DNA from 3 places in the Cupriavidus sp. F041 genome. Region 2 is predicted to be linked to each of the others. Evidence: predicted binding sites of a transcription regulator. Region 2 holds the regulator's gene; each other region holds the start of a gene.
What was found. The regulator sigma-54, encoded in region 2, starts transcription at its own class of promoters, with help from an activator protein. The targets are predictions, from matches to a motif close to TGGCANGNAANCTGCTTT.
Positions count from the first base shown of each region.

Region 1: a site for sigma-54 is predicted at 3,628-3,645, ahead of ACZY0R_RS16935 (ammonium transporter). Genes of this name have one in related genera too.
Region 3: a site for sigma-54 is predicted at 2,382-2,399, ahead of ACZY0R_RS03150 (phenol hydroxylase subunit). Genes of this name have one in related genera too.

Region 1 is NZ_JBVASY010000001.1:3,670,353-3,680,714, reverse strand. It holds gene tnpA (IS66-like element accessory protein TnpA) at 1-203, opposite strand, end outside; gene ACZY0R_RS16960 (acid phosphatase) at 207-791, shown strand; gene ACZY0R_RS16955 (SDR family oxidoreductase) at 839-1,597, opposite strand; gene ACZY0R_RS16950 (CreA family protein) at 1,632-2,102, opposite strand; gene ACZY0R_RS16945 (acyl-CoA thioesterase) at 2,119-2,604, opposite strand; gene ACZY0R_RS16940 (HU family DNA-binding protein) at 2,796-3,077, opposite strand; gene ACZY0R_RS16935 (ammonium transporter) at 3,677-4,879, shown strand; gene ACZY0R_RS16930 (mechanosensitive ion channel family protein) at 5,111-5,941, shown strand; gene ACZY0R_RS16925 (Bcr/CflA family multidrug efflux MFS transporter) at 6,009-7,229, opposite strand; gene ACZY0R_RS16920 (hypothetical protein) at 7,609-8,184, shown strand; gene mdoH (glucans biosynthesis glucosyltransferase MdoH) at 8,268-10,362, opposite strand, start outside.
Region 2 is NZ_JBVASY010000002.1:100,420-110,781, reverse strand. It holds gene lptA (lipopolysaccharide transport periplasmic protein LptA) at 1-632, shown strand, start outside; gene lptB (LPS export ABC transporter ATP-binding protein) at 669-1,454, shown strand; gene ACZY0R_RS17520 (RNA polymerase factor sigma-54) at 1,602-3,077, shown strand; gene hpf (ribosome hibernation-promoting factor, HPF/YfiA family) at 3,127-3,477, shown strand; gene ptsN (PTS IIA-like nitrogen regulatory protein PtsN) at 3,859-4,314, shown strand; gene hprK (HPr(Ser) kinase/phosphatase) at 4,393-5,364, shown strand; gene ACZY0R_RS17500 (PsiF family protein) at 5,539-5,925, shown strand; gene rapZ (RNase adapter RapZ) at 6,036-6,953, shown strand; gene ACZY0R_RS17490 (LON peptidase substrate-binding domain-containing protein) at 7,019-7,699, shown strand; gene mutY (A/G-specific adenine glycosylase) at 7,728-8,900, opposite strand; gene ACZY0R_RS17480 (dynamin family protein) at 8,992-10,362, opposite strand, start outside.
Region 3 is NZ_JBVASY010000001.1:683,021-693,382, reverse strand. It holds gene ACZY0R_RS03160 (IS110 family RNA-guided transposase) at 1-125, opposite strand, end outside; gene tnpC (IS66 family transposase) at 462-1,874, shown strand; gene ACZY0R_RS03150 (phenol hydroxylase subunit) at 2,434-2,652, shown strand; gene ACZY0R_RS03145 (aromatic/alkene monooxygenase hydroxylase subunit beta) at 2,719-3,714, shown strand; gene ACZY0R_RS03140 (MmoB/DmpM family protein) at 3,725-3,997, shown strand; gene ACZY0R_RS03135 (aromatic/alkene/methane monooxygenase hydroxylase/oxygenase subunit alpha) at 4,039-5,553, shown strand; gene ACZY0R_RS03130 (phenol hydroxylase subunit P4) at 5,593-5,952, shown strand; gene ACZY0R_RS03125 (NADH:ubiquinone reductase (Na(+)-transporting) subunit F) at 6,009-7,076, shown strand; gene ACZY0R_RS03120 (2Fe-2S iron-sulfur cluster binding domain-containing protein) at 7,090-7,431, shown strand; gene ACZY0R_RS03115 (catechol 2,3-dioxygenase) at 7,497-8,429, shown strand; gene ACZY0R_RS03110 (2-hydroxymuconic semialdehyde dehydrogenase) at 8,551-10,005, shown strand; gene dmpE (2-oxopent-4-enoate hydratase) at 10,014-10,362, shown strand, end outside.

The DNA of each region.
Region 1 (10,362 bases), on a different contig from region 2:
CTTTCTGCTTTGTACTGCTTGACCCAGCGCCACAATTGGTTCGTGTTCACCCGGGCTCGGATCGCCATGCTGGCAACCGATACGCCGGGTTCAAGGCAAGCCTCGATCAATCTTCGCTTGCCCTGCCTGTCGTAGCTGCGTTTCCCGTTGGCGCCGACATTGGTCACTCGCAGCGGCAGGAAGTCAAAATCGCTATCGTCCATGAATTGTGCCCACGAAAAAAATCGTGGGCACAATCCTGCGCCTTTCGGGGCGTCAACGCTACGTGCGGAGAAAATCGCGCTTACGATGCACCGGTATCGCAGGGGCAGACGCCCAGGCTCTACCTGCTGCTGCGCCGGACCCTGGCCGATGCGGGACTATCCACCTACGGCGTAAAAGACAAATATGCGCGCGCCCGGCCCTTCATGGTCAACCACCAGCCGACTTGCACGCCCGCCGAAGAGCCCATGCTTTCCAAGGACGGCTCCTACCCGTCAGGGCATAACGCCGTTGGCTGGGCATGGGCACTGATCCTGGCGGAAATCGCGCCCCAACAGTCCAATGCGATCCTGGCGCGCGGGCTGGCTTATGGGCGGAGCCGGCTGGTCTGCAATGTGCACTGGCAAAGCGATGCGATGCAGGGCCGCATCATGGGCGCAGCCACCGTGGCGCGGCTGCATGCCGACCCCGCTTTCCGTGCGGATCTGGCGGCAGCCAAGGCGGAGCTTGCCGAAGTCCGCGCCAAGGGCCTGAAGCCCGCCGGCGACTGCGGGGCCGAAAGCGAGGCGCTGGCGCAGCTTGCCAACTAGCAGCCAGCCTTGCCGGCGTCAGGGCGGGCAAGGCGCTTGGGCGATGTTCAGCCGCGGCCGACGAAGGGCATTTTGGTGGCCATCACGGTCATGAACTGCACATTCGCATCGAGCGGCAGGTTGGCCATATGGACTACCGAACTGGCTACGTGCGCCACGTCCATCAGCGGCTCGGGGGCGATCTCGCCATTGGCCTGGGGCACGCCGCGCGCCATGCGCGAAGCCATGTCGGTGGCGGCGTTGCCGATGTCGATCTGCCCGCAAGCGATATCGAAGGCGCGGCCATCCAGCGAGAGGCTCTTGGTCAGCCCGGTGATGGCGTGCTTGGTGGCCGTATACGGGACCGTATTGGGGCGCGGCGCGTGCGCCGAGATGGAGCCGTTGTTGATAATGCGGCCGCCGCGCGGGCTCTGCGACTTCATCAGCGCAAAGGCGGCGCGCGAGCACAGGAAGACGCCGGTCAGGTTGGTGTCCAGCACCGCCTTCCATTGCTCCACCGACAACTCGTCGATCGACACCGCCGGCGCATTGATGCCGGCATTGTTGAACAGCACGTCGAGCCGGCCGAACTGTTCGCGGACCTGCGCGAACAGGTGATCCACCGAAGCCGGATTGCTGACATCGCACTGCACCGCCAGCGCCGTATGGCCATCGGCCCGGGCTTGCGCGGCCAGCGCCTGGAGCGGCTCGGCGGTACGCCCGGCGAACACCACCCGGTAGCCCGCCACCAGCAGCGCCTGCGCCACCGCCTTGCCGATGCCACGGGCGGCGCCCGTGACCAGCGCTACCTTGCCTTGCTGACTCATGCTGTCTTCTCCGGATGGGATTCTTGGTTGCAGGCTATTTGACCGGAATCGGCGTTTCCGCCGCCACCGGCACCGCGGTCACGCTGTTCTGCGGGCTGCCGGAAACGATACGGTCCGAGTAGGTCAGGTAGACCAGGGTATTGCGCTTGCGGTCGACCGTGCGCACCACGTGCAAGGTCTTGAACAGGATCGACATGCGTTCGGAAAATACATTGTCCTGCTGGCGCAGCGGGCCCTTGAACGTGATCGGCCCGACCTGGCGGCAGGCGATCGAGCTTTCGGGCGGATCTTCGGCCATGCCCAGCGATCCCTTGATGCCACCGGTGCGGGCACGCGAGACATAGCACGTCACGCCCTGCACCATCGGATCGTCATAAGCCTCGATCACCACCTTGTCGGAGCCGGTCATGCGGAAATTGGTGCTCACGCTGCCGATCTCCTCGGCATGCGCGGCCGGCGCCAGCAGCGCCAGCGCCGCTAGCAGGCGCATCAGGCTGGTATGCATGCGTGCCCCTTCCACCTCAGGGCACCTTGCCCGTGATTTCGTCGTGCCGTTTTTCCATTTCCTGGCGAAGCTGGCGGCGCAGCTGGGCCGCGGCAAAGCGCTGGCGCTCGACCTCGTCGCGCGGCACCAGCGCCGGCACCTCGGCCGGGGCGCCATTATCGTCCACCGCCACCATGGTGAAATAGCAGCTATTGGTATGGCGCACGAGCTTGCTGCGGATGTTCTCGGTGATGACCTTGATGCCGATCTCCATGGAGCTGCGCCCGGTGAAATTGACTGCTGCCAGGAAGGTCACCAGTTCTCCCACGTGGATGGGCTGGCGAAATACGACCTGGTCCACCGACAAGGTCACGACATAGCGCCCCGCGTAGCGGCTGGCACAGGCATAAGCCACCATGTCGAGATACTTGAGGATGGTGCCGCCGTGCACATTGCCGGAGAAATTGGCCATGTCCGGCGTCATCAGCACGGTCATGGAAAGCTGGTGGGACAGGTCGTTCATGATGAAATCCGGAATCTGGAAGCGGCCGGGCGGACCCACGAAGCGGGTCGAAAGGCTGGTGCCGACGATCGGCAGTTTAACCCGGAACGGGCCCCGTGCCTTGTGGCGGAGCACGTCCCGGCGCACCCCGGTGCCAACAAAAAAGCGGCCTTTCGGGCCGCCTTCGTATCAGCGCTCAAGGCGCAGACTGCTTACTTCTTCTTGTTCACAGCGTCCTTGAACCCTTGGCCGGCAGAGAACTTGACCGTCTTTGCGGCCGGAATCTTGATGGTCTCGCCAGTACGCGGATTGCGGCCGGTCCGCGCGGCGCGCTTGCCGGAGCTGAAGCTGCCGAAACCCACCAGCGTTACTGAATCACCCTTGGCAACTGCCTTCTTAATGTTGTCCAGAGCCGCATTCAGTGCGCGCTCTGCCGCTGCATTGCTCAATTCGGCGTCCGCGGCGATGGCAGATACCAGTTCACCTTTATTCATGGCTGATTTCCCTTGTTGGTCGTCTTGATCGGAGTGTCTGCCACGCGGCAAATTACCGATCGGCGCAGTCTAATCCGCGCTTTGCGCATTGGGCAATCCCCAGTGGCACCAATGCAACGAAAAAAGCCGCAAATCCTTGAGTCAAGCGCCTTTGCGGGGAATTTACCCCCCCTTTTCCGCCGTTTCAAATGCGCTCGCTGACGCTAGGAAGAATTCGAACGCGCGTACGGGCAACGCGCATCCCTTGCTGCGCGATGCGGCTTTGCTTCGTCGGCTCGCTACCACCGCCGGTGCGATGCGAGGATCACAGGCGGCGGCATGCCCTGGTTCTGGGCAAGAGCGCTGCAATATCCCATTATGGTGCATGGTTGTAAGGGGCTACGCCCCAAATCAATGCGATGCATCATTTTGGCGCAGGCTTTTGTCTGTCGCCATAGGGACCGCAAGGCGATCGCCCTCGCTGTTATCACCGGGACAGCCCCCGCAGGCGCGACAATCCGGTGCAAAAGCACCCAACACGGTGCAGATTCCCCGCCAGGATGCCCCACACTGGAATGCTTTTTGCATACCAGTGCTCCCATTTTGAGCATGAGGAATGTATGGACAATTGGAAAAGCGGCACCGACGCCCTGTTCATCCTGCTGGGGGCGATCATGGTGCTCGCTATGCACGCGGGCTTTGCGTTTCTTGAGTTAGGCACGGTGCGCAAGAAGAACCAGGTCAACGCCCTGGTCAAGATATTGGTGGATTTCGCCATTTCCACCATCGCCTATTTCTTCATCGGCTACACCGTGGCGTATGGGGTCGAATTCTTTACCAGCGCCCATGAACTGGCGCAACGAAGCGGCTATGAACTGGTGAAGTTCTTTTTCCTGGCAACCTTTGCGGCCGCCATTCCCGCCATTATTTCCGGCGGGATTGCCGAGCGCTCGCGTTTCAATCCGCAACTGGTGGCAACCTTCGTCCTGGTTGGCCTTGTGTATCCCTTCTTCGAAGGCATCGCCTGGAACAACCGGTTCGGCGTGCAAGACTGGATCACCTCCGTCGCGGGCGTGCCATTCCACGACTTCGCCGGCTCCGTCGTGGTCCACGCCATGGGCGGCTGGATCGCGCTGCCGGCAATCCTGTTGCTGGGCGCGCGCCGCGGACGCTACCAGAAAGACGGCCGCATCAGCGCCCACCCGCCCTCCAATATCCCTTTCCTGGCGTTGGGCGCCTGGGTGCTGGCGGTGGGGTGGTTCGGCTTCAATGTCATGAGCGCGCAGACCGTCGACAAGATCAGCGGGCTTGTCGCCATCAATTCCCTGATGGCCATGGCGGGCGGTACCCTGGCCGCCTGGGCGGCGGGCCGCAACGACCCCGGCTTTGCCTATAACGGCCCGCTTGCCGGCCTGGTGGCGGTCTGCGCGGGCTCGGACCTGATGCATCCGCTGGGTGCGCTGGTGACCGGGGCCATCGCCGGCGCGCTGTTTGTTTACCTGTTTACGCTGGCCCAGAACAAATGGCATATCGACGACGTGCTGGGCGTCTGGCCGTTGCATGGGCTGTGCGGCGCCTGGGGCGGCATTGCCGCCGGTATCTTTGGCAGCCAGGCGCTGGGCGGCATCGGTGGCGTCTCCCTGGGCGCGCAGACGATCGGCACGCTGCTTGGCATTGTCATCGCCCTGGTGGGCGGCACCGTGGTCTACGGCACATTGAAGAAGCTGGTCGGCATCCGGCTCGATGCCGAATCGGAATACAACGGCGCGGACCTGTCCTTGCATCGCATCTCCGCCACGCCGGAGCGCGAAACCAACTGGTAAGCCGCGGCGCGCAGGGGGCTTGCCCCCTGCGCCATCCGCTGCTGCGGATCCCCGGCCTTTGGCCGCCAGTGGCGCGCTGCGCCCGTGGCGGCCATTTTGTGCTTGAACTTCCGCACGCGGCGTAGCAATAATGCGTTGCCCGCACTCGCGTCTCGCCCCCGATGCGCCCGGGAATCCGCTGCATGATGTTCGTTGCCCGTGTACCTGCCGAGCCAGCAAGGGAGAACCGCGATGGATGCTACAACGCTGCAGAAGCTTCAGGACGTAGTGATCGCCTATGCGACCGAATTCGGGATCAAGATACTTGCTGCCCTCGCCTTCTGGGTGGTCGGCCGGTCGCTGATTCATTTCGTGGTGCGGCTGGTGCAGGGGGCGCTGGCCAAGCAGAAGGTCGATCCGACCTTGCTGCGTTACGTCGGGTCCATCGTCACGGTCACGCTCAATGTCGTGCTGGTGATCGGCATCCTGGGCTATTTCGGCATCCAGACCACCACCTTCGCCGCGCTGATCGCCGCGGCCGGCGTTGCCATCGGCATGGCCTGGTCGGGCTTGATGTCCAACTTTGCCGCGGGAGCTTTCCTCGTGGTGCTGAGGCCATTCAAGGTCGGCGATTTCGTCACGGTGGGTGGAATCACCGGCACGGTCAGGGAGATCGGCTTGTTCTGCACCACGCTGGATACGCCGGACAATGTCCTGACCGTGATCGGCAACAACAAGATTTTCGCGGACACCATCCAGAACTTCAGCGCCAACGCCTACCGCCGCGTTGAACTCAAGGCGCAGCTAGCCGGCAGTACCGACCACGTCGCCGCCGCCGCGCTGCTCAAGGAACGCATGGCCGCACTGCCCAACGTGCTGACCGAACCGCCGCCCGACGTGGAGATTCTCGAATTCAACCTGGTCGGCCCCGTCCTTGCCGTGCGTCCATACTGCCATACCGATCATTACTGGCAGGTGTATTTCGACACCAACCGCGTGATCCGCGAGAGCTTTGGCGAGGCCGGATTCTCCGCGCCGATGCCAGCCCAGCTGGTGGTGCTGCAAAACAGCGCGGCCACGTAACCGTGCCACGAAGGGAGGAGCCGGAAGCGCGGAACCAGGCCGTCCCGCTACGCTACGGCGGCAGCAGTCAGCCGGCGCTGTGCGCCGGCTTGCCTGAACGGCCGAAGACGCGCATCAGTACCGCACCGGTACCGCAAATACCCATGACTACCGCCAGCGGCAATGCACTGCCGTCGCGCCAGAAGCTGACCGCGGCGCCGGCCAGGGTGCCCAGCCCGAATTGCAGCGTCCCCATCAACGCGGACGCCGTGCCGGCCCGCTGGCCCTGCTCCGCCATGGCCAGGGCCGAGGCGTTCGGCAGGATGCATCCAAGGCTGGCGATAAACACAAAGAATCCGGCCAGCAGCACCGGCAACGGCGCCAGGCCGGCCAGCACCGCGGCAGCCAACGCCAGGCCTGCCGCGCACGGCGCAACCAGGGCGCCGCCTAGCACCTGGTCAAGCGTGCGGTTGCGCACCAGGCGCGCGTTAAGTTGCGACATGCCAATCAAGCCCAACGCGTTGGCGCCGAATACGAAGCCGTAATAAGAGGGATCGATGCCATGCAACTCGATCAGCACGAACGGCGACCCCGCAATATAGGCGAACATCCCCGCTTGCGCACAGCCGGCAGACAGCGAATAGCCGACGAAGCCCCGGTCTCGCAGCAGCTCGCCGTAGTTGGCGAGTACGCGGCCAAGGCGCAGTGGCATGGCATTGACGGTGTCGAGCGATTCTTCCATGTACCGGTGGACCACCCACAGGATCAACAGGCTGCTGGCGCAAAGCAGCCAGAAGATGGCGCGCCAGCCGAAGGCCGCGAGCACGGCCCCGCCAATGATGGGTGCCAGGATCGGCGCCAGGCCCATCACCAGCATCAGCGAGGAGAAGGCGCGCGCGGATTCGTGCGCCTCCAGCCGGTCGCGGATCACGGCACGGGCCATTACCATGCCCGCACAGCCGCCCAGGGCCTGCAAGAAGCGCCACAGCATCAGCGCCTCGACGTCGCGCGCGAGCGCGCATCCGGCCGCTGCGAGCGCATAGGACAGCAGGCCAATGTACAGCGGCGGCTTGCGGCCAAAGCGGTCGCTGATCGGGCCATAGAAGGCCTGGCCCACCGCCAGTCCCACCAGGAAGGTTCCCAGCGTGAGTTGCACGCGCCCGATATCGACCCCAAGATCGCCGGCCAGCGCAGGGAAGCTCGGCAGGTACATATCAATCGAAAGGGGCGCCAGCGCAGTGAGCGAAGCGCATACCAGGAGCCAAAGCGGGAAACGCGCGGACTGTGGCGCGCGGGCGGAGCGAGTCATCGAAACATCCTGAGGAACAACGGGGCGGCCGGAATGGCCACCTGCGCCGATGCGTCAGCGACGCGAGCGGCGCGGGAGCGGTAAGAGGCGTAATTGTTGCATAGCGTAACAAGCCGCGTACTCGACACGCCGCGCGGCGATGATGCAGGCGCGCGTCCGCCTGGAAGCGCGCAACTGTGATGATAGGCCCGACGGTGCCGGGACATGCCGGCGGCAACGGGCTTCGCTTCGCCGCGGATCGGAGGAGTGCGTGGCTTTCAACCGCAGTAACGCCAAGGGTACAATGCCAGCCTGTCGGCCGCCCCGGGCGGACGATCGCGCAGCCCGACGCACCGCGGAAGCCCGGCCACCGAAACGGCTTCCGGCAACGTTTTCCTGCATGAGAACAAGATACGCACTGCTTTCTGTCTTACTTACCCTGGCCGCCGGCGCGGCCGGTTTGCCGTGGGCGCAGCAAGCGCGCGCGGCAACGCCGCCAGTCAGGGCCGCAGCCTCCGCACCCGTCGTTGTGGACGAAGCCGATGCGCTGGCGCAAATGCTCAAGGGCGCGGCCACTGGCCAGAACACCGGCGCAGCGGGCGTACCGGAATTGCTGCGCAACACCGCGCGGCCGGACAACATACTGTCGCGTGCCTGCCGACAACTCAACGATGCGCTGCCCATCGAAATCGATGGCGAGACGCGCCTGCGCCGCTGCCAGTCGGTACCGGGCAAACACATCCTGTTCCAGCTTGAGCTGACCAAGTATCGAGGCCCCATGCTGGACCTCGCCAGCTTCGAGCTCAGCTATGCCGCGCCCCTGCAGCGCAATATCTGCGCCAACCGGGATGTGGAAATCCTGACCAAGCTGGGCATCAGCATGATGTTCCGCTATATGACGCGCAACGAGCGGGGCGAGCGCCGCGTGGGCGACGTCTACATCAACGCGCCCATCTGCTCTTCGGCGCTGCGCTAAACCATTTGATTTCCTTGCCGCGACACCCGGGAGTGCCGGGGTCGGTGGGCGCCCGTTGCGGGCGCCCGCTCCTCTGGCAAGACTCAGGCAAGCCGCGGCCGCAGCGGCACCACATTGGCAGCGCGCCGGGGCAACACACGGGTTTCCTTCCATCCCGAATGCGCCAGCGGCGAACCCCAGACCAGTTCATGCAGACTGGCCAGCGCAAAGGGATCGCCCAGCAGCAGGTGCTTTTCGGCAGCGCTGAGGCCGTCTGGCCCGGCGGTGAGGGCCTGGTGCACCAGCGCGGCATGTTCCTGTTGCGTGGCCTGCGGCTGTACCACGCGGGGCGAGCCGGTGGCGCACATCAATGCGTTGGTCACGGGGTCGACCACTGCATCGATAAATGCCGGCGGTTCGCCCGCGGCCTCGACGTGCTTCTGCATGGCGGCCATTTCGCGCGGCGGCGTGGCCTCCTCCGGCGTCACGAACAGCCTGGCGCGGCGCAGCGCACGGCCAAACGAAACCCGCGACAGCCACACCGAGAGCGGAATCGAGAAGGCCAGCGAGCCGACGATCGGCAGCAGCCACCAGACAAAATTTGGATCCAGCCACAGCACCACTCCGCCCCATGCAAGCCCTAGCAAGGTGTGCATGCCATGACGGCGAAATGCTTCGCCCCAGGTCGTCTCCGCATCCTCGCGCGGAGGCGATTTCCAGGTAATCCCCCAACCGCTGTATGCCGCCGCCACGAACTTGGTGTGGAACAGCATCCGGACGGGGGCCAGCAAGGCCGACATCACCACCTCGATCAGCATCGAAGCCACCAGGCGCAGCGGCCCGCCATAGTTGCGCGAGTCTTTCATCAGCAGCAGCACGCTGGCGACCTTGGGCAGGAACAGCAGCGTGGCGGTAGCCGAGAACAGGGCCAGCGCCTTTTCCGGATGCCACTCGGGCCAGGTCGGGAACAACTGGTAAGGCTGCGTGAAATACTCCGGCGGTACCAGTGCGTGCTTGGCCAGCATGATGGTGGACAGCACCAGGAACAGAAACCACAACGGCGCCGACAGATAAGCCATCACGCCAGTGAGGAACACGGCGCGGTGCACCGCGTGGAAGCCCTGCTTCATCCACAGGCGGAAGTTCATCAGGTTGCCCTGGCACCAGCGGCGATCGCGCTTGACCTCGTCAAGCAGGTTCGGCGGCAGTTCCTCGTAGGAGCCCTCGAGATCATAGGCAATCCACACGCCCCACCCGGCCCTGCGCATCAGGGCGGCCTCGACGAAATCGTGCGACAGGATTTCCCCCGCCAGCGGCCCCTTGCCGGGCAACGGCGCCAGCGCGCAGTGCTCCATGAAGGGCTGGATGCGGATGATGGCGTTGTGGCCCCAGTAATGCGATTCGCCAAGCTGCCAATAGTGCAGTCCTGCGGTGAACAGCGGACCGTACACGCGCGTGGAGAACTGCTGCACCCGCGCATACATGGTCTCGCGCCCCACTGCCAGCGGTGCGGTCTGGATGATGCCGGCGCCGGGGTTGCCTTCCATCAGCTTGACCAGCGTGGTCAGGCATTCGCCGCTCATCACGCTATCGGCGTCTAGCACCACCATATAGCGATACGCACTGCCCCAGCGGCGGCAGAAGTCGGCCACGTTGCCGGTCTTGCGCTTGACGCGGTGACGGCGCCAGCGATAGAAGATTCGGCCAAAGCCATTGACCGCGCGGCAGGTTTCCATCCACGCATCGGTCTCGGCGGTACGCAGGTCCGGGTCGCCGCTGTCGGACAGCACGAAGAAATCGAAGCGCGCCAGTTCGCCGGTGCGCTCCATCGACTCATAGGTCGCGCGCAGCCCGGCGAAGACCCGGTTCACGTCCTCGTTGCAGATCGGCATGATGACTGCCGTGCGCGCCTCCTCCGCGATGGGTCCGTCCACCGCTGCCGAACGCGAAATCAGATGGCGGTCGCCGCCCTTGGCCAGCACAAGGAAACCCATCATCGCGGTCCAGAAACCCGCGGACACCCACGAGAACAGGATAGCGAAGAGCGCCAGTACGGCGATCTCAAGCGGGTCGGTGCCGTGATAAGGCAGCACCTTTGTCATGAAGTAGGTGGCCAGTGCGGTCTGCCCGGCCACGAGGCCAAGCAGCACCCAGCGGCGATGCGCGCCCGCGGGATGCCACTTACCCTCGGCGTCGGGA
Region 2 (10,362 bases):
TGACGACATCGTCCTGTCGCCGCCGCAGCACGGCCGCTTTGCTGACGCTGGCAGCCGTCCTCGGCCTCACGCTGGCCGCGCCCGCCAGCGCGGAGAAAGCCGACCGCGAGAAACCGCTGGTGCTGGAAGCCGACAACGCCAGCTATGACGACGTCAAGCAGGTTTATGTGCTGACTGGCAACGTGGTGCTGACCAAGGGCACCATGGTGCTGAAATCCGACGCGGCCGAAGTGCGCACCGATCCCGAGGGCTACCAGTACGCCGTGGCTACGTCCAAGGGCGGCAAGCAGGCTTATATCCGCCAGAAACGCGACAACGTCGACGAATACATCGACGGCTGGGGCGACCGCATTGAGTATGACGGCAAGCAGGAGTTGTCCAAGCTGATCAGCCGCGCACGCATGGCGCGGCTGGCCGGCGCCAAGCTGGTCGACGAGATCCGCGGCGCAGTGATCACCTACGACAGCCGCAACGAGTTCTACACCGCCAGCGGCGGCGCGGAGAACGCGACGGCGGGCAGCCCGTCCGGTCGCGTGCGCGCCGTGTTGTCGCCGCGCCAGGAGCAACCCGCCAGCGGCGCCGCCGGCGCCCCGCTGCCGCTCAAGCCTGCGCCCGCCCCCGTCAATCCCTGACGCCGCCGCGTCGCCCGATCCACGGATTCACCCTTCATGACCGTTACCCAAACCGCACCCTCCCAGCCCGCCACCCTGAAGGACAGCAGCACGCTGGTCGTGCGCCACCTGAAAAAGCGCTACGGCTCGCGCACAGTGGTCAAGGATGTGTCCCTCGACGTAAAGAGCGGCGAGGTGGTCGGACTGCTGGGGCCCAACGGCGCGGGCAAGACCACCTCCTTCTACATGATCGTGGGACTGGTGGCGCTGGACGAGGGCGACATCGTGCTCGACGACAAGCACATCAGCGGCCTGGCCATTCACGAACGAGCACGCATGGGCCTGTCCTACCTCCCGCAGGAAGCTTCGGTGTTCCGCAAGCTGAATGTGCAGGAGAACATCCGCGCGGTGCTGGAATTGCAGATCCAGGACGGCAAGCCACTTGGCAAGGCCGAACTCGAGCGCCGGCTGGACACGCTGCTCGATGACCTCCAGATTGCCCACCTGCGCGACAATCCGGCGCTTTCACTGTCAGGCGGCGAACGCCGCCGCGTGGAAATCGCCCGCGCCCTGGCCTCGGCGCCCCGCTTCATCCTGCTCGACGAGCCCTTCGCCGGCGTCGACCCGATCGCGGTGGGCGAGATCCAGCGCATCGTCAGCTTCCTCAAGGCGCGCAATATCGGCGTGCTGATCACCGACCACAACGTGCGCGAGACGCTGGGCATCTGCGATCACGCCTACATCATCAGCGAAGGCGCTGTGCTGGCCTCGGGCCGGCCTGAAGACATCATCGCCAACGAGTCGGTGCGCAAGGTCTACCTGGGCGAGAATTTCCGCATGTAACGCGGCGCACGGCAGCAAGCGGCAGCTGCGGCGACCTTGTGCCCAAGGTGGCCCCGGTGTCGCCTTTTACCCTGCAACGATCACGGCGTCATCAGCGATAGCAATTTCCGTTCCACCGGCACGGAAGTTGGGCATAAAATAGGTCGCATGAAACCGTCGCTACAGCTCCGCCTCTCGCAGCATCTCGCGCTTACGCCGCAACTCCAGCAGTCGATCCGGCTGCTGCAACTGTCCACGCTCGAACTGCAGCAGGAAGTGGAACAGGCGCTGACCGAGAACCCTTTGCTCGAACGCGAGAACGACTGGCTCGACAGCCCGTTGCGCGTTGCGGCCGACGGCTCGGTCAACATGCAGAGCGCTCCCGCGCCGGCGCCCGCCGACGGCCAGGGCACCAGCGAGAACCGCCCCGACGGCGCGCCCGAGGCCGAAGACAGCTATTCCGACAGCAACGAGGACTACGGCAACGACTGGAGCCTCGACGACTTCGCCCGCCGCCCGCAAGGCGACGACGACGAAAAGACCCCGATGCAGTTGCGCGACGCCGAACCCACGCTGCGCGAACATCTGATGGAACAGCTCGCGCCGCTGAAAATTTCGTTGCGCGACAAGGGGCTGGCCATCTTCCTGGTCGAGTCGCTGGACGACGACGGCTACCTGAGCGCCTCGCTCGAGGAAATCTGCAGCGAACTGCCGGAGGAACTCGAATTCGAGGTCGACGAGATCCAGGCCGTCCTTACCCTGCTGCAAAGCTTCGATCCGCCTGGTGTCGGCGCACGCAATGCGGCCGAATGCCTGGCGCTGCAATTGCGCCGCCTCAAGCATCCGCAGCGCGACCTGGCGCTGACCATTGTCACCAATCACCTGGAACTGCTCGCGGTGCGCGACTACACGCGCCTGAAAAAAGCGTTGCAGGTGGATGAGCCGGAACTGAAGTCGGCGCATGAACTGATCCGCTCGCTGGCGCCTTATCCAGGCCATGCGTACAGCCGTCCCGAAGCCGACTTCGTCGTGCCCGATGTTTTTGTCCGAAAACTGAATGGCGGCTGGATTGCGCAGCTCAATCCGGATGTGATGCCGCGGCTACGTATCAACGACATGTACGCACAGATATTGCGCGGTGCAAAAGGCGATGCGGGTGCCGCGGGACTGCAGCAAAAACTGCAGGAGGCACGCTGGTTGATCAAGAATATCCAGCAAAGGTTCGACACGATATTGCGCGTTGCACAAGCAATTGTCGAACGTCAAAAGAACTTCTTCACCCACGGTGAAATTGCGATGCGCCCCTTGGTTTTGCGGGAGATTGCCGATACACTGGGTTTACACGAGTCCACCATCTCTCGGGTGACTACCAATAAATACATGGCAACGCCGATGGGGACTTTCGAGCTGAAGTATTTCTTCGGCAGTCACGTTTCCACAGAAACCGGCGGCGCGGCCTCGTCAACGGCAATTCGTGCGTTGATCAAGCAACTGATAGGAGCCGAAGACGCCAGGAATCCCTTGTCCGACAGCCGGATTGCCGAATTGCTCGGCGAGCAAGGCTTCGTAGTGGCACGGCGTACCGTTGCCAAATACCGCGAGGCGCTCAAGATTCCGGCAGTTACTCTCCGTAAGACTTTGTAGCCGAGTTGCATCGCCTGCCTGGTGCAACTCTTTCAGAAGGAGAAACGCTATGAACTTCAAGATCAGTGGACACCACTTGGACATCACGCCCCCGCTGCGTGAGTACGTGGAAACGAAACTGGAGCGTATCGTCAGGCATTTTGATCAAGTCATTGGCGTAAGTGTGCTGCTCTCTGTCGACAATACAAAAGAAAAGGACCGGCGGCAGTACGCGGAAATCAATCTACATCTCAAGGGCAAGGACATCTTTGTCGAAGCGCATCATGAAGACCTGTATGCCGCTATCGACGCGCTCGTCGACAAGCTCGACCGGCAGGTGATTCGCCATAAGGATCGCGTGCAAAGCCACGACCGCGAAGCGGTCAAGTATCAGATGGCCGCATCGCAGATGCAGCAATGACCGTGCCTGGTGGCCCACAGACCGGGCCGCCGGTGTCACTCCCTTGAAACCGGAATCAAGCCGCGCCCATAGCGCGGCTTTTTCGTTCCTGGCGCTCGCCCGGGACCACGCGGGGGATTCCGCAAGGCATATGGACCGGTGTATGCTGTGCAATACATAGTTCTTAGCCTCAACGATTTTTCCGTGCACGCGGCACCGCTTCCGCGCATCGGGTATTGCAATGCACAAGGCGGGGGCGGGCCTGCTCTATAATGGCCAGACGCCCGACACCGGCAGGGGGACACCCGGTGAAACTTCGGACCTTGGTTTTTTCTTCTTTTTTGCCCGGCGCGACGCCTCCCGGCCCCGGGCCTGCTTACTAGAAAACCCTGCGCATTCCACATGAATCGTTTGGCTAAATTGCTGCCACCCGGCAACATCAACCTCGACGTCAGCGTCACCAGCAAGAAGCGCGTGTTCGAACAGGCCGGGCTCCTCTTCGAGAACAACCATGGCGTGGCGCGCGCTACCGTGACCGACAACCTGTTCGCCCGCGAATCGCTGGGGTCCACTGGTCTTGGCGCCGGGGTTGCCATTCCGCATGGCCGCATCAAGGGACTGAAGCAGCCACTGGCTGCCTTCATGCGCCTGGCCGAGCCGATCCCCTTCGAATCTCCCGACGGCAAGCCGGTAGCGCTGCTGATCTTCCTGCTGGTACCCGAACAGGCCACCCAGCAGCATCTGGAGATTCTCTCGGAGATCGCCCAACTGCTGTCCGACCGCGAGATGCGCGAAGGACTGGCTACCCTGCCCACCCCCGATGACGTGCACCAGTTGCTGACGCAATGGCACCCCTGACCGGCCTCGGCGATCTTTACGCAGGCGAGCAGGGCAATTGTCCCCGCTGTCTGAAAGCTTGCTCCTGAAAGCACCCGCATGGAACTCACTGGCGTCACCTCGCAGTCGATCTTCGACGACAACGCAGCCGATATCAAACTCTCCTGGGTAGCCGGCCTGGAGGGCGCCGACCGGGCGTTCGATGTCGAGTTCGCACGTGAAGCCACTTCCGCGGCGGATCTCGTCGGCCACTTGAACCTGATCCACCCGAACCGGATCCAGGTCCTGGGCAAACCCGAGATCACTTATTACCAGCGTCTCGACGACGAGATGCGCAAGCGCCAGATGGGTGAGCTGATCCTGCTGGAACCGCCCTTCCTGGTGATTGCCGACGGCATGGAGCCGCCGCCCGACCTGGAACTGCGCTGCACGCGTTCCTCCACGCCCTTGTTCACCACGCCGGTGTCCTCGGCGGCGGTGATCGATCACCTGCGCCTCTACCTGTCGCGCATTTCCGCGCCGCGCGTGACCATGCACGGCGTATTCCTCGACATCCTCGGCATGGGCGTGCTGGTGATGGGTGAATCCGGCCTGGGCAAGAGTGAACTCGGCCTGGAGCTGATTTCACGCGGACATGGGCTGGTGGCGGACGATGCCGTGGATTTTGTCCGGCTCGGGCCCGATTTCATTGAAGGCCGCTGCCCGCCCCTGCTGCAAAACCTGCTTGAAGTGCGCGGCCTGGGCCTGCTCGACATCAAGACGATCTTTGGCGAGACCGCGGTGCGCCGGAAGATGAAGCTGAAACTGGTGGTGCAACTGGTGCGCCGCAACGACGGCGAATTCGAACGCCTGCCGCTTGATTCCCAGTATCTGGATGTGCTCGGCCTGCCCATCCACATGGTCAAGATCCAGGTGGCGGCCGGCCGAAATCTCGCCGTGCTGGTCGAGGCCGCCGTCCGCAACACCATCCTGCGCCTGCGCGGCATCGACACGCTGCGCGATTTCATGGACCGCCAGCGCGCCGCAATGCAAGCCGATGTGGCGTCGCGAGGCCAGGGCCGGCTACTCTAGGCAGCCAGCGCCGCGCCTGAGCTGTTTTCAATTGATTACATCCGTCCGCTCTTCCCTCGTCAACGCGTTTGGGGCACAGGCCGTTTTGTGCAGTAATGGGCATTGAACCCAGCCCGAGTTGCCGTGCCGACATGGCCAGCAGCCATGAAGTTTTCCACAGCCAGGAGAGCAAGCATGAAGAAAATGATCGCGATGTGCGTGCTGGTAGCCCCGCTTTTCGCCACCGGCGCCTTCGCCCAGAATGCACCGGCCGCAGCAACCGCAACGCCCGCAGCAACCGCAACGCCCGCGGCACCCGCAACTTCCGCAAAACCGGCAGCACCGGCGGCGCCCGCGGCGACAAATGCCCAACAGGACAAGATGAAGGCCTGCAATACGCAGGCCGCCGGCAAGAAGGGCGACGAGCGCAAGGCCTTCATGAGCGACTGCCTGTCCAACAAACCTGCCGCCGCTCCCGCCAAGAACAGCCAGCAGGAAAAGATGACGGCGTGCAACAAGGACGCTACCGGCAAGAAGGGCGACGAGCGCAAAGCCTTCATGAGCGAGTGCCTCTCCAAGTAAAGCCTCCGCGTCACTTACCATGCGGCCATGGCGAACCCTTCGGTTCGCCATTTTTGCTGGCGCCTCGCCGTCATGACGGCGTCATCACCTGATGTTATGCTTGTCATGCTATGCGCATCATACTTATCACCGGGATCTCCGGCTCCGGCAAATCCGTTGCCTTGAACGTACTGGAAGACGCAGGTTACTACTGCGTTGACAACCTGCCGGCTCAGTTTATTCCGGCGCTGGCTCACTATCTCGCAAGCCAGGGTTACACCCATCTTGGCGTCGCTACCGACATCCGCAGCCGCGAATCGCTGGACGAATTGCCCGGCACGCTGCGCAACCTAGCCTCCGAACACCAGGTCCGGGTGGTTTTCCTGACCGCCAATACGGATGCGCTGGTGCAGCGATACTCGGAAACGAGGCGGCGCCATCCGCTGTCGATGCGTATCGACAAGGCGGCCCTTTCGGCCAATGCCGAACCTGCGGGCGTTGCAGGCAATGCGCTCGATGCGCCATACAACGACACGTCCCTGATCGAAGCCATCGAGATGGAGCGTGAGCTGCTCAGCCCGCTGGCGGAGGCCGCGCACCGTATCGACACCAGCAACGTGCGCACCAATACGCTGCGCGCGTGGATCAAGGAATTCGTGCGCGGCGATGACCTGAAGCTCACCTTGTTGTTCGAATCGTTTGGCTTCAAGCACGGCGTACCCAGCGATGCCGACCTGGTGTTCGATGTCCGCTCGCTGCCCAACCCCTACTACGACCTGGCCCTGCGACCGCTGACCGGACGTGACGAGCCCGTGATCGACTTCCTGCAGAGCCAGCCGATGGTACTGGCCATGGCCGATGACATCCGTGCCTACGTGGAAAAGTGGCTGCCAAGTTTCATCGCGGACAATCGCAGCTACCTGACCGTCGCCATTGGCTGCACCGGCGGCCAGCACCGCTCCGTGTACATCGCTGAAAGACTTGCCAACTATTTTCGCGCCCATGGTAATGTGCTGGTGAGACACCGCGAGCTCGCACCGGGCGGCTGAACGCCGCAGCTGCAGGTTTCGCGGCCAGGCTCGGCAATTCCCGCCCGAAACTCTGCTGGCTCAGCATGTCCTCACACGCCACGCCCGGCCCATCCGCTTCGACCACCGCTTCGTCCGGTACATCGTCGGTACCGCCTGTGCTGGATGGCCTGCCGTTGTTTCCGCTGCACACCGTACTCTTTCCGGATGGCCTTCTGCCGCTGCGCGTTTTTGAAGCACGCTATGTGGATATGGTGCGCGCATGCATGCGCGATCACACACCCTTCGGCGTCTGCCTGATCGCCAGCGGCAACGAGGTAGCTCGCCCCAATGAGCCCACCATGCCCGAGACCATCGGCTGCCTGGCGGATATCGTCGACTGCAATATGGAGCAGCTTGGCGTGCTGTTGATCAGTGCGCGCGGGCGCCAGCGCTTCCGGCTGCTAGGCCACAGTGTGCGCGCCGATGGTTTGCTGGTGGGCCAGGCGGAATTGCTGCCGCCCGACATCATCGACTGCAAGCTTGAACTGCTGGGCGAATGCCTTGCTGTGCTGCGCCGTATCGTCGCCTCGCTCCACGCGGAGCATCCGGGCAAGCTTCCGTTTGCCGAGCCGTTCCTGTGGGATGACCCGAGCTGGGTGGCCAATCGGCTATGCGAGTTGCTGCCCGTGCCGCTCAAGGCCAAGCAGATGCTGATGGCGCTGCCGGACGCGGGGATGCGGATCGAGATCGTGCACAAGTACATGCGTCAACACCATATTCTCTGAGCCTCCCACGCGGCAAAGGGCTTTAGCTTTAGAACAATCCCCCCAACGCCTGTGCTTCGAGCAGCTTTCGTACCGGTGCCGGTGTGCCCACCGCATCGAGATCGTCCAGCGAGAGCCAGCGTAGCGCGGTGCCATTGACTGCGTCGTGGGCGGTCAGGCCGGTGACGTCCACGCGGATGGCGCGGATCAGCAGGCGGAAGTGGGTGAAGACGTGGGTGAGTTCGCCGACCATGCTGGCGGTGCCGGGCGTGCCGAAATCGCGGGCGCGTTCGAGGGCGGCGTCTTCGGCCAGTTCGGCATCGAAGGGCACGGTATCCACCGGCATTTCAGGCAGGCTCCAGAGGCCGCCCCAGATGCCGCTATCGGGTCGCAACGCCAGCAGGACTTCGCGGCCGCGCCGGACCAGCAGCATGACGGTGCTGCGCTCGGGAATGGCTGCACGCGGTTTCGGCGTGGGCAGCACGGCGGTCAGGCCGTCGCGTCGCGCCACGCAGTCGCTGACCAGCGGGCACGACGCTGCGGCAGCAAGGCAGGCCGGCTTGCCGCGCGAACAGACGGTGGCGCCGAGATCCATTACGCCCTGGGTGTAGGACACCATGTCCTCGGCCTGTCCAGGCCCCTTCGCGGGCAACACCTCCTCCGCGATTTGCCACATGCGGTTCTCCACCGCCTTGACGCCCGGATGGCCATGGATGCCGAAGAACCTGGCGAAGACGCGCTTGACGTTGCCGTCCAGGATGGGGGATCGCACGCCAGCACTGAAGGCGGCCACGGCCGCCGCGGTCGAGCGGCCGATGCCGGGCAGCGTCACCAGTACCTCGGGATCGGTAGGAAACACGCCGTCGTGCTCGCTCATCACGCTCTTGGCGCAGCGGTGCAGGTTGCGCGCGCGCGAGTAATAGCCAAGCCCCGCCCAGAGCGCCATCACCTCGTCCGCGCTAGCCTCAGCCAGAGCGGCAACGGTAGGCAGGCGGCCGACGAAACGCTGGAAATACTCGATCACCGCGCTGACCTGGGTCTGCTGCAGCATGATCTCCGACAACCAGATCCGGTAAGGGTCGCGGGTGTTCTGCCACGGCAAGTCATGGCGCCCGTGCAGGCGCTGCCAATCCACCACGCGCGTGGCGAAATCAGCGGGAACGGCGGTCAGCGAAAGATCGGCGGAAGAAACGGCAGGAGTAGCGGCTGGCTTGCGGGGCATCGGGAACGTGACGGGAAAGGCGGCAGCGCCGGAAGCGGCGGCGCGTCATGATACCGCCTTGCCGCCTCCGGCACCGCGCGCCGGCCGTGCTTCAGGCGGCGACGGCCCTGAGCTGGCCGTCTTCGGCGTCAGGCCGCAGGATCTGCCGGGAGAAGGATTCGATGCGTCCGCTGCGCTCGTCCAGCCCGTTCAGCACTTCCTCCAGCTGAGCGATGCGGCTTTCCAGCGTGTCGGTCGCCTCGTGGATGCGCTCGATCGAGTCGACCCGGCGACGCAGTTGCTTCTGATGCTCACGTACCTGCGCCTCCAGCGGCGTCATCACTGACTTGAGCCAGATCTCGATATCGCGGTTGAGATCGCGGAAGGTTTCCAGCACGCGGCTTGCAACAGTGGAGAACGCGTTTTGCACCAGTTGCGGACGCGAGCGGGTCAGCATGCTCATGGCGCCGAAGTGCGTCTGGGCCAGTGCCAGCGTCTGCTGCAGTTCGCTGACGTAGCGCGCGGTGACGAACTGGATCGGCGCCGGCAACGTAAAACCGTGCTCGGCATTGAAGCGGCGGTACATGCTGTCGGTGAGCTGGTGGAGCTGGACGATCTTCTGGTCAGCCTCGCTGACCAGTTCGCCTAGCCGGGCGAACAGCCCGTCCATGTCTTCGCGCATGCCGCGCGAGAAGAAGCGCTCCTTCATCTGCTCGCGGCGCTCGCGCATGGTATGGCGCACGTCGCGCAGTTGCAGGCTCTTGATGATGTCGGCGCTGTGACGACCGAACACAAGACGCAGCGCCTGGAACTTGGCGATGCTCTGCTCGAACTCTTCCTTCTCGGACTGCACACGCATCAGCATGTGCTTGACCATCGCGTGGTTCTTGCCGCGCAGGCCGCGCAGCTCGAACAACTGCTCGACGATGCTGCGGCGGCGACTCTGCAGCAATTGCTGCGCGCCACGCGCCATTTCCTCCACGGAACGCTGTACCTGGTCGGCGACGATCTCCCGCCGTTGCGGGATCAGTTGATCCGACAGGACGTGTTCGAATTGCGGCAGGCCGCTGCGCGCCAGCAAGTCGTCATCGTGCGTGACCTTGGCCACCAAGCCCTTCTGCGCCGACACCGGATAGACGCGCGACTCGTCGATCCCCAGCACCTGGGCGCTGTTGGTGACCTGGCGCGTAATCTCGGCCGCGGTCTCTGCCGGCGACTTGAGCGGGTCCCACAGACCGTCGATCTTGTTCAGCACCGCCAGGCAGCCCTTGCGGTGGCCGGCGCTCACATGGCTGCGCCAGAGATCCAGGTCGCTCTTGGTCACGCCGGCATCGGCGGCGAGCATGAACACCACGACATGCGCATCCGGAATCAGCCGCAACGTCAGTTCGGGCTCGGTGCCGATTGCGTTGAGACCTGGCGTGTCGAGGATCACCAGGCCCTGGCGCAATAGCGGATGCGGGAAATTGATAACCGCATGGCG
Region 3 (10,362 bases), on a different contig from region 2:
CGAACCGGCTCGCAGCCAGCTTGCTCGGCCAGATGCCGCGGCACGGCCACCCAGTGGCTCGACGCCCCGATATCGATCCCCGCCGCGTTCGGGAACACCTCGTCGTCTCGCTTGCGCATTGCCATGGCTTGCTCCATCCTCGTTGATGAACGGCAGCGCCATGGGAAGCGTCGAATTCGACTCGATCTCTCAAACGGGATGCGGCTCACGCCGCTCGCCACTGTCGCCGACGATTCCCGGAGCAGGCTCGTTAGCGGGCTCACCCAGCAGCGAGGCCGATCGCCGCGAGCTCGCACCAATGGCTTGTCGGTCATCGCAGCGCTGCCGCTCCCCTTTATAGTCGTTTCTTCGCGAACGCCGGGCACAGGCATGGGCTTGGCAAGCTCGTTAGTCTTCTTTGCCGAGGCGTAACTATTCAGCAGATGTTGTAAACCGATGCGAAGTGCTTCATAGTGCTACGCATGACGAAGATCCCCAGCCTCAACGACCTGACGCCAGAGCAGAAGGACGCGCTCATCATTGAGCTGGTGACGCGGCTGAATGCGCTTGAGGCGAAGCTGGAGAAGGATAGCCACAACTCCAGCAAGCCGCCTTCGACCGACGGCCTGAAGCGCAAGCCGAAGTCGCTGCGCGAGCCGGGCACGAACCCGCCGGGTGGTCAGCCCGGCCATCCGGGCAGGACGCTCAAGCGGGTGCAGGACCCTGATCACACGGTGACGCACCCGGTGCCCGAGCGCTGCGACGTCTGCGGCAGTGCCATTGCGGCAGATCAGGTCACCGTGCTGCCGCAAGGCCGCCAAGTGTTTGATCTGCCCGCGATCCGCTTTGAAGTGATCGAGCATCGTGTGCAAGTTGCCCAGTGCCGCTGTGGCAAGACCCATACCAGCCAGTTCCCGAGCGGGGTCAGCCAGGCGGCGCAGTATGGCCCTCGGGTCAAAGCCGCGGGGGTCTATCTGACGCAGTACCAGCAAGTGCCGATCGACCGTACAGCACAAGCCCTGCGAGATCTGTTCGATCTGCCGGTGAGCACGGGCACCATTCAAAACTTCATCAACGAGGCTGCCGGCGCGCTAGCACCGGCAATTGATCAGATCCGTCAAGCGATCCTGGCCGAGCCGGTGGTGCACTTTGATGAGACAGGCATGCGGGTTGGGCGCAAGCAGCAGTGGCTGCATAGCGCTTCGACAATATGGCTGACCTGGTATGGCCCGCACGCCAAGCGTGGCAAAGAGGCATTGGATAGCTTCAACATCTTGCCTGCCTTCGACGGTGTGGCCGTGCATGACGGCTGGCGCCCTTATGCCGACTACGCGTGCCAGCACGCGCTGTGCAACGCGCATCATCTGCGCGAACTCATCTACATTTGGGAGACCACCCAACAGACCTGGGCTCAGGACATGATCACCCTGCTACGCCAGGCCAAGCGCGAAGCCGACGACAATCTGACGCGGGGCAACACCAGCCTGGCGCCAGCACGCCTGGCCGACTACCGGCGCCGCGCTGAGGCGCTGATCGCGCAGGGACAGCAGGACAATCCTGCGCAGGCACGGAATCCAGCCCTGGACCCGCGCGGCAAGACCAAACAGTCCTTCGCCTACAACCTGCTGGCTCGCCTCCAGCGATATGCGACCGAGGTGTGGCGCTTCATCGCCGATCATCGTGTGCCGTTCGATAACAACCAAGCCGAACGGGATATCCGCATGCCCAAGCTCAAACAGAAGATCTCCGGAGGCTTCCGCGTCATACATGGGCTGCAGGCGTTTTGCACCATCCGCTCTTACCTCGCCACGCTGCGCAAGCAGCAGCGTGAGCTCTTCACGGCTTTGACCTGCACCTTCTCTGGCTGCCCACCTTCGCCTATCCCCGGCTGCTGAATAGTTACGCCGAGGCAAAGAAGAGTGACCGGCGTCCCCCGCAGGGGGATGTCGTATGGCTTTTGGGTGCAATAACCATCGCCGCCCAAAAAAACACCGACCACCCCAACAGCGGGACGTCGTACGGCTGTTGGGTGCAAAAACCAACGCCGCTCAAACGAACAGCGCCACCCACCAGCCACTACCCAAAAGCCATTTAATCATTTGATGCAGTCAGCAATCCACACCCCAGGCAAGTGACCAACCCGGTTGTTGCGCCGCATGCGCCTGCAATCCCTTCCCCCTCCTACCTCTAACCTCCCCCCGTCCCCATCACTGCTGCAGCGCCGCGCGATTCCGCCGACTCCCGCAAACCACCGCCCGGCGCGACATTTGATCAATTGATCAAATGTCGCCGCCATCTTCATCAATTGAGAGAGCTGTGGCGCGGGCATCGCTTCGGGTAAACGCGCAAGCCGGTCCGGCAAGATTCCCAGGGCCCCTTGTGCCGTCGTGATTTGCACCCGCTGGCACGCTCTTCGCAATAGAGGCCATACAAGCCAAGCGAAGGAGCAGCGCCATGTTCAACCAGTCGGTCCCCTTGTTTGAAGCCACGCCCCGCTACGTCCGCGTCGGCGGCCGCACACCCGAAGGCTTCGTACAGTTCGCCTTCAGCGTGTCCGACCCGGAGCTCAACGTCGAGCTGATCATGCCCGAGCCGATGTTCGAGGCTTTCTGCAGCGTCAACCACGTGCGCTTCCTGCCCCCGGAAACTCCGGTGGCCGGCCAGGGCGACTGAGCACGCCAGGCCGCGCGCACCCGTTCCCCCCAAATAGAAAACAGCAAGACCCAGGAGACCAAAGCGATGCAAGTCGACATCAAGACCCAGCAGATCCAGCCACTGCGCCAGACCTACGGCCACGTGGCCCGCCGCTTCGGCGACAAGCCCGCCTCGCGCTACCAGGAGGCAACCTACGACGTGCAGTCGGAGGTCAACTTCCACTACCGCCCGACCTGGGATCCGCAGTACGAGATCTACGACAAGCGCCGCACGGCCATCGTGATGAAAGACTGGTACGCGCTCAAGGACCCGCGCCAGTACTTCTACGGCGCTTACGTGACGGCGCGCGGCCGCCAGCAGGACGCCACCGAGAAGAGCTTCGCCTTCGTGGAAAAGCGCGGCTTGCTGCAGGCGCTGCCCGCCGAATGGCAAGACCGCCTGGCGGACGGCCTGCTGCCGCTGCGCCATGTGGAGTGGGGCGCCAACATGAACAACTTCTATTGCGCCGACTACGGCTGGGGCACGGCCATCACGCAGGCCTGTACCTACTGCGCGATGGACCGTCTCGGCATCGCCCAGTACCTGACGCGCATCGGCATGTTGCTCGACGGCAATACCGGCGTGGCGCTGGAGCGCGCCAAGGTGGCCTGGATGGAGAACGGCGCGTGGCAGCCGATGCGCCGGATGGTCGAGCGCAGCTTCGTGATCGAGGACTGGTTCGAGACCTTCGTCACCCAGAATCTGGTGCTCGACGGCCTGCTTTACCCGATGGTGTACCAGCACGCCGACGCCGCCATCGTCCGCGCCTGCGGCACCGGGCTGGCGGTGCTGACCGAGTTCATGAACGACTGGCGCGAAGAGCATGCGCGCTGGGTCGACTCGGTGGTGCAGACCGCCGCCGCCGAATCCGACGCCAACCGCGTGCTGCTGTCCGGCTGGGCTCGCGCCGCGCGCGCGCAGGTGGCCGAGGCGCTGGTGCCGGTGGCCGACACCTTGCTGGGCGAAGGTGGCGAGCAGGTGGTCGTGCTGTGCCTGGAGCAGTTCGACGTACGCCTGAACAAGCTTGGCCTTGCCGCCTGAGGAGCCCGCCATGACCGCCAACGTCTATATCGCGCTGCAAAGCAACGACGACACCCGTCCCATCATCGAAGCCATCACCGAGGCCAACCCGCACGCCGTGGTGTCGCAGTTTCCCGCCATGGTGAAGATCGATGCGCCGGGCCACCTGACCATCGTGCGCGAACTGGTGTCGGAAAAGCTCGGCCGCGAGTGGGACCTGCAGGAGATCCACCTGAACCTGATTTCGCTGTCGGGAAATATCGACGAAGACGACGACGCCTTCACCCTGCACTGGAACGCCTGAGACGGCCAGCCAACAGCAAAGACAAACGGAGACAGAACACCATGGACGCACGCAAGAAGCTGAACCTGCGGGAAAAGTACGCGACGATGACCCGCGACCTCGGCTGGGAAACCACCTACGAGCCGATGGACAAGGTCTTTCCCTACGACAAGTACGAGGGCATCAAGATCCACGACTGGGACAAGTGGGAAGACCCGTTCCGCATGACCATGGACGCCTACTGGAAATACCAGTCTGAGAAGGAGCGCAAGCTGTACGCCATCATCGACTCCTTCGTGCAGAACAACGGCCACCTGAACGTCTCGGACCCGCGCTACCTGAATGCGCTGCGCCTGTTCCTGACCGGCGTGACCCCGCTGGAATACGCGGCGCACCGCGGCTACGCCCATCTCGGGCGGCACTTCCGCGGCGCCGGTGCGCGGGTCGCGGCGCAGATGCAGTCGATCGACGAACTGCGTCATGCCCAGACCCAGATGCATACGCTGTCGGTCTACAACAAGTATTTCAACGGCTTCGGCGAGTGGCAGCACATGCACGACCGGGTCTGGTACCTGTCCGTGCCCAAGTCCTATTTCGAGGACGCCATGAGCGCCGGGCCGTTCGAGTTCATCACCGCGATCTCGTTCTCCTTCGAGTACGTGCTGACCAACCTGCTGTTCATGCCCTTCATGTCGGGCGCGGCCTACAACGGCGACATGGCTACGGTGACGTTCGGCTTCTCCGCGCAGTCCGACGAATCGCGCCATATGACGCTGGGCCTGGAGGTGGTGAAGTTCCTGTGCCAGCAGGACCCGGACAATATCCCGATCCTGCAGAAGTGGCTGGACAAATGGTTCTGGCGCGGTTTCCGCCTGCTCACGCTGGTCGGCATGATGATGGACTACATGCTGCCCAAGCGCGTGATGTCGTGGGCCGAAGCCTGGGAGATGTACTTCGAGCAGGCCGGCGGCGCGCTGTTCAAGGACCTGGAGCGCTACGGCCTGCGCATGCCCAAGTACCACGAGGTAGCCACCAAGACCAAGGACCGCATCACCCACGAGGCCTGGGGCACCTTCTACAACTACGCCGCCGCGGCCGGCTTCCATACCTGGGTGCCCAAGCAGGACGAAATGGCCTGGCTGACGGAGAAGTATCCCGACACCTTCGCGCGCTACTACAAGCCGCGTCTCGACTACTGGCTGGAACGCCAACAGGAAGGCGAGCGCTTCTATAACGGAACGCTGCCCATGCTGTGCCAGACCTGCCAGATCCCGATGGTGTTCTCGGAGCCTGACGATCCCACCCAGACCTGCTACCGCGAGAGCACCTACCACGGCATGCAGTTCCACTTCTGCTCGGATGGCTGCAAGGACATCTTCGACGGCGAGCCGCAGAAGTACGCCCAGGCCTGGCTGCCCGTGCACCAGATCTACCAGGGCAATTGCGGCGGCGCCTCGCTGGACGATGTGCTCAAGTGGTATCGCATCAACGTCGGCGCGGACAACCTCGATTTCGAGGGGTCGCAGGATCAGAAGAACTGGAGTACCTGGAAGGGCGTGCCCGACACGGCGGCCTGAGCGCGCAACCGACAAGAGACAGAAGATAAGGAGACCACCATGTCCGTCGTATCCATTGGCCCCTACGAGTTCGAACCGGCCGATCGCGAGGCCGTGTTCCACTGCAACCGCCTGCTGTACATCGGCTGGGACCGCCACCTGCTGTTCTGCGCGCCGCATTGCCTGCCTTTTCCGCCGTCGATGCGTTTGCGCGATGTCGTGGAGAACGTGCTACCCGGCGTGTACGGCTACCACCCCGACTTTGCCCGCATCGACTGGAGCCGCGTGGAATGGCTGCGCGGCAACGCGCCCTGGCAGCCGGAGCTGGACCGCACGTTGGAAGAGAACGGCCTGGGCCACAAGGCAGTAATCCGCTTCCGCACGCCGGGGCTGGACGGCATCGACGGCAGTTGCAGCTAAGCCGGCGCCGTGGCTGGAACGATCAGAACGTCTAGTAGGCAAGTAGGAGACACAAGATGTATTCCCTGACCATTGAACCGATCGGGCAGACCATCCCGATCGCACCCGGCCAGACCGTGCTGGATGCCTGCCTGCGCAACGGTGTGTGGCTGCCGCACGCCTGCTGCCACGGCCTGTGCGCCACCTGCAAGGTGCAGGTGGTGGAGGGCGAGTTCGAGCATGGCGAAGCGTCCAGCTTCGCCCTGATGGACTTCGAGCGCGACGGCGGCCAGTGCCTGGCCTGCTGCGCCACCGCGCAGTCCGACATGGTGATCGAGGCCGACATCGAGGAGGATGCCGACTCGCTCGGCCTGCCGCTGGCGGACTACCGCGCCGAAGTGGTGGAGACCCGTGCGCTGACGCCCACCATCCGGGGCATCTGGCTGCGCGTGAAGGACGGCAATGCAGCCGCCTTCCAGGCCGGCCAGTACCTCAACCTGCGGGTGCCCGGCTGCGAACAGCCGCGCGCCTTCTCGCTGGCCAACCGTCCGGGTGACGACCTGGTGGAACTGCATGTGCGTCGCGTGGAAGGAGGCCAGGCTACGGCCTACCTGCACGAGCAACTCGCGGTGGGTGATGAGCTTGGTTTCTCGGCGCCCTACGGCCGTTTTTTCGTACGCAAGTCCGCGCAGGCGCCGATGCTGTTCCTGGCGGGCGGCTCTGGCTTGTCCAGCCCGCGCGCCATGATCCTGGACATGCTGGCTGCCGGCGAGACCTTGCCGATCACGCTGGTGCAAGGCGCGCGCAATCGCGCGGAGCTGTACTACGACGAGGAGTTCCGCGCACTGGCCGGCGCGCATCCGAATTTCCGCTATGTGCCGGCGCTATCCGACGAACCGGCCGGCAGTGGCTGGGATGGTGCGCGCGGCTACGTGCATGACGTCCTGCACGGGCTTTACGCCAATGGCGCCACCGCTGACTTCCGGGGGCACAAGGCCTACCTGTGCGGACCGCCGCCGATGATTGAAGCCTGCATCCGCACGCTGATGCAGGGCCGGTTGTTCGAGGAGGACATCCACACCGAGAAGTTCATCTCCGCCGGCGATGCGCAGAACAGCGCGCGCAGCCCGCTGTTCAAGATCTGAAGGAGAGGGCGCCATGCATACCGTGGAGATCGCGGGAAGCGGCCAGCGCTATCCGTGCGCGCCGGAGCAGAACCTGTTGCGCGCGATGGAAGCGCTTGGCAAGCGCGGCATACCCGCCGGCTGCCGTGGCGGCGGCTGCGGGGTTTGCAAGGTGCGCATCGAGGCCGGCCGCTACCGCACCGGCAAGATGAGCCGGGCCTGCCTGTCGGCTGAGGAGGAGGGCAGTGGCCTGGTGCTGGCGTGCAAGGCCTATCCGGACAGCGATATCAGCCTGCGGCCGGTGGCGCTGCTGCAGCGCTGCCTGGACCGGCAGCGGGAGCGGCAGAGGGCACAGGAAGCGAAGGGATCAACGTAGCAAGCTTGCAGCAAAACGTAGCAATAAAAAGATGGACCGATAACCCCATCATCAAGGAGACCGTCATGGCATTGACAGGCGTATTGCGCCCCGGGCACGTGGCATTGCGCGTGCTGGAACTCGAACCGGCGCTGAAACACTACACCGAAGTACTCGGACTGATCGAAACCGCGCGCGACGACAAAGGGCGCGTCTACCTGAAGGCCTGGGACGAGCACGACCACCACAGCGTGGTGCTGCGCGAGGCCGACAGCCCGGGCATGGACTACATGGGTTTCCGCGTCGATAGCGGCCGCACGCTGGAACGGCTGGCGCGGGAGGTGGAGCAGTCCGGCCTCGCATCGGACTGCCGGTGGATTCCTGTCGGCGAGCATCCGCACACCGGCGTGCGCTTCCGCTTCACCATTCCCACCGGCCATCCGATCGAACTCTTCGCCGACAAGGACAAGCTGGGCTGCCTGACCGGCGACAGCAACCCGGACCCGTGGCCGGACGACCTGCGCGGCATGGCGCCCAGCCGCTTCGATCACTGCTTGCTGTATGGCGACGATCTGGATGGCACCGTCAGGCTGTTTCGCGACGTGCTTGGCTTCACGCTGGCCGAGCAAGTGGTGGCCGGCCCGGACAAGATGATGATCGGCGCTTTCCTGACCTGTTCCAACAAGGCGCATGACATTGCGTTCATTCGTCATGCCGAGAAGAACAAGTTCCATCACGCGTCGTTCAACCTGGACAACTGGGGCGAGGTGCTGAAGGCCGCCGACATCATTTCCAAGAAGGACGTGTCGCTCGATATCGGGCCGACGCGGCATGGCATTACGCGAGGCGCCACCATCTACTTTTTTGACCCTTCTGGCAACCGGAATGAGGTCTTCTCCGGCGGGTATATCCACTATCCGGACAAGCCGACCATCACCTGGACCGACAACGAACTGGGCCGTGCGATCTTCTATCACGACCGGAAGCTGAACGATGCGTTCCTGAGTGTATTGACCTGATTCCCGGCGCGGCGTCACCGCCGATGCCGAGTGTTTTCTCCCCTTTCCCGCTTGCGGGAGAGGGGAGAAAGGCGAATCACCAGCAAGACGCGGCACACCCTGCCGCAACCAGCGAGACAACATGAAAGAGTTCAAGAACTTCATCAACGGCGAATGGGTGGCCACCAACCGCCAGTTCGACGACCGCAACCCGGTCGACAACAGCCTGATCGCCCGTGTGCACGAAGCCGGACAGGCCGAGGTCGATGCCGCGGTCGCAGCGGCAAAGCAAGCGCTGAAAGGCCCGTGGGGTAAGATGACCGTGGCACGTCGTGTCGAGATACTGCACGCCGTAGCGGACGGCATCAACCGCCGCTTCGACGACTTCCTGCAAGCCGAGATCGCCGACACGGGCAAGCCCCTGTCCCTCGCCAGCCATGTCGATATCCCGCGCGGCGCGGCCAACTTCAAGGTCTTCGCCGACCTGGTCAAGAACGTGCCGACCGAGAGCTTCGCCATGGCCACGCCGGACGGCGGCGAGGCCATCAACTATGCGGTTCGCTCTCCGCGCGGCGTGATCGGCGTGGTGTGCCCGTGGAACCTGCCGCTGCTGCTGATGACCTGGAAGGTCGGCCCGGCGCTGGCATGCGGCAATGCAGTCGTGGTCAAGCCGTCCGAGGAAACCCCCGCCACCGCCACCTTGCTCGGCGAGGTGATGAACGAGGCTGGCGTGCCGCCGGGCGTCTATAACGTGGTCCACGGCTTCGGCCCGGATTCCGCAGGGGCCTTCCTGACCGCGCACCCGGATGTGAACGGCATCACTTTTACCGGCGAGACCCGTACCGGCGAGGCCATCATGAAAGCCGCCGCCAATGGCGTGCGCCCCGTCTCGTTCGAACTGGGCGGCAAGAACGCCGGCATCGTGTTCGCCGACGCGGACTTCGACAAGGCAGTCGCCGGCATCACCCGCTCGGCCTTCGAGAACAGCGGCCAGGTTTGCCTGGGCACCGAGCGCGTCTACGTGCAGCGGCCCATCTTCGAGCGCTTCGTCGCGGCGCTCAAGGCCGGGGCCGAGGGCTTGCGCATTGGCCGGCCGGGCGACGAGGGCGTGAACATGGGCCCGCTGGTGTCGCTGGAGCATCGTGCCAAGGTGCTCTCCTACTACAAGAAGGCGGCGGAGGCGGGCGCCACTGTGGTCACAGGCGGCGGCGTGCCCGAGATGCCCGGCGCGCTGGCCGAAGGCGCCTGGGTGCAGCCCACCATCTGGACCGGGCTGCCCGAGGATGCGGCCGTGATCCGCGAGGAGATCTTCGGTCCCTGCTGCCATATCGCGCCGTTCGATACCGAGGACGAAGTGATCCGCCTTGCCAACGACACGCCTTACGGCTTGGCCGCCACCGTGTGGACGTCCGACCTTGGCACCGCCCACCGCATGGGTAGCGCCCTGGACGTCGGCATCTGTTGGATCAACGCCTGGTTCCTGCGCGACCTGCGCACCGCCTTTGGTGGCGCCAAGCAATCCGGCATTGGCCGCGAGGGCGGGGTGCATTCGATGGAGTTCTATACCGAGCTGCGCAATGTGTGCGTGAAACTGTGAGGCAGGCCATGAAACCCGAACAAATCCTCGACATCGGCGCCAGCTTGCACCACGCGCTGTCCACGCGGCAGGCCATTGCGCCGCTGACCGAGAGCTACCCCGAGCTTTCCATCGACGATGCCTACCGCATCCAGCTCGCCATGGTGCAGCACCGGCTCGACGCCGGCGAGCGCGTGATCGGCAAGAAGATCGGCGTGACCAGCCGGGTGGTGATGGACATGCTCGATGTGCGCCAGCCGGACTTCGGGCACCTGTTGTCCGGCATGGTCTACGCCGATGGCGCGGCCATCGCCGCCGATACGCTGATCGCGCCCAAGGCCGAGGGCGAGATCGCCTTCGTGCTCAAGGAAGACCTGG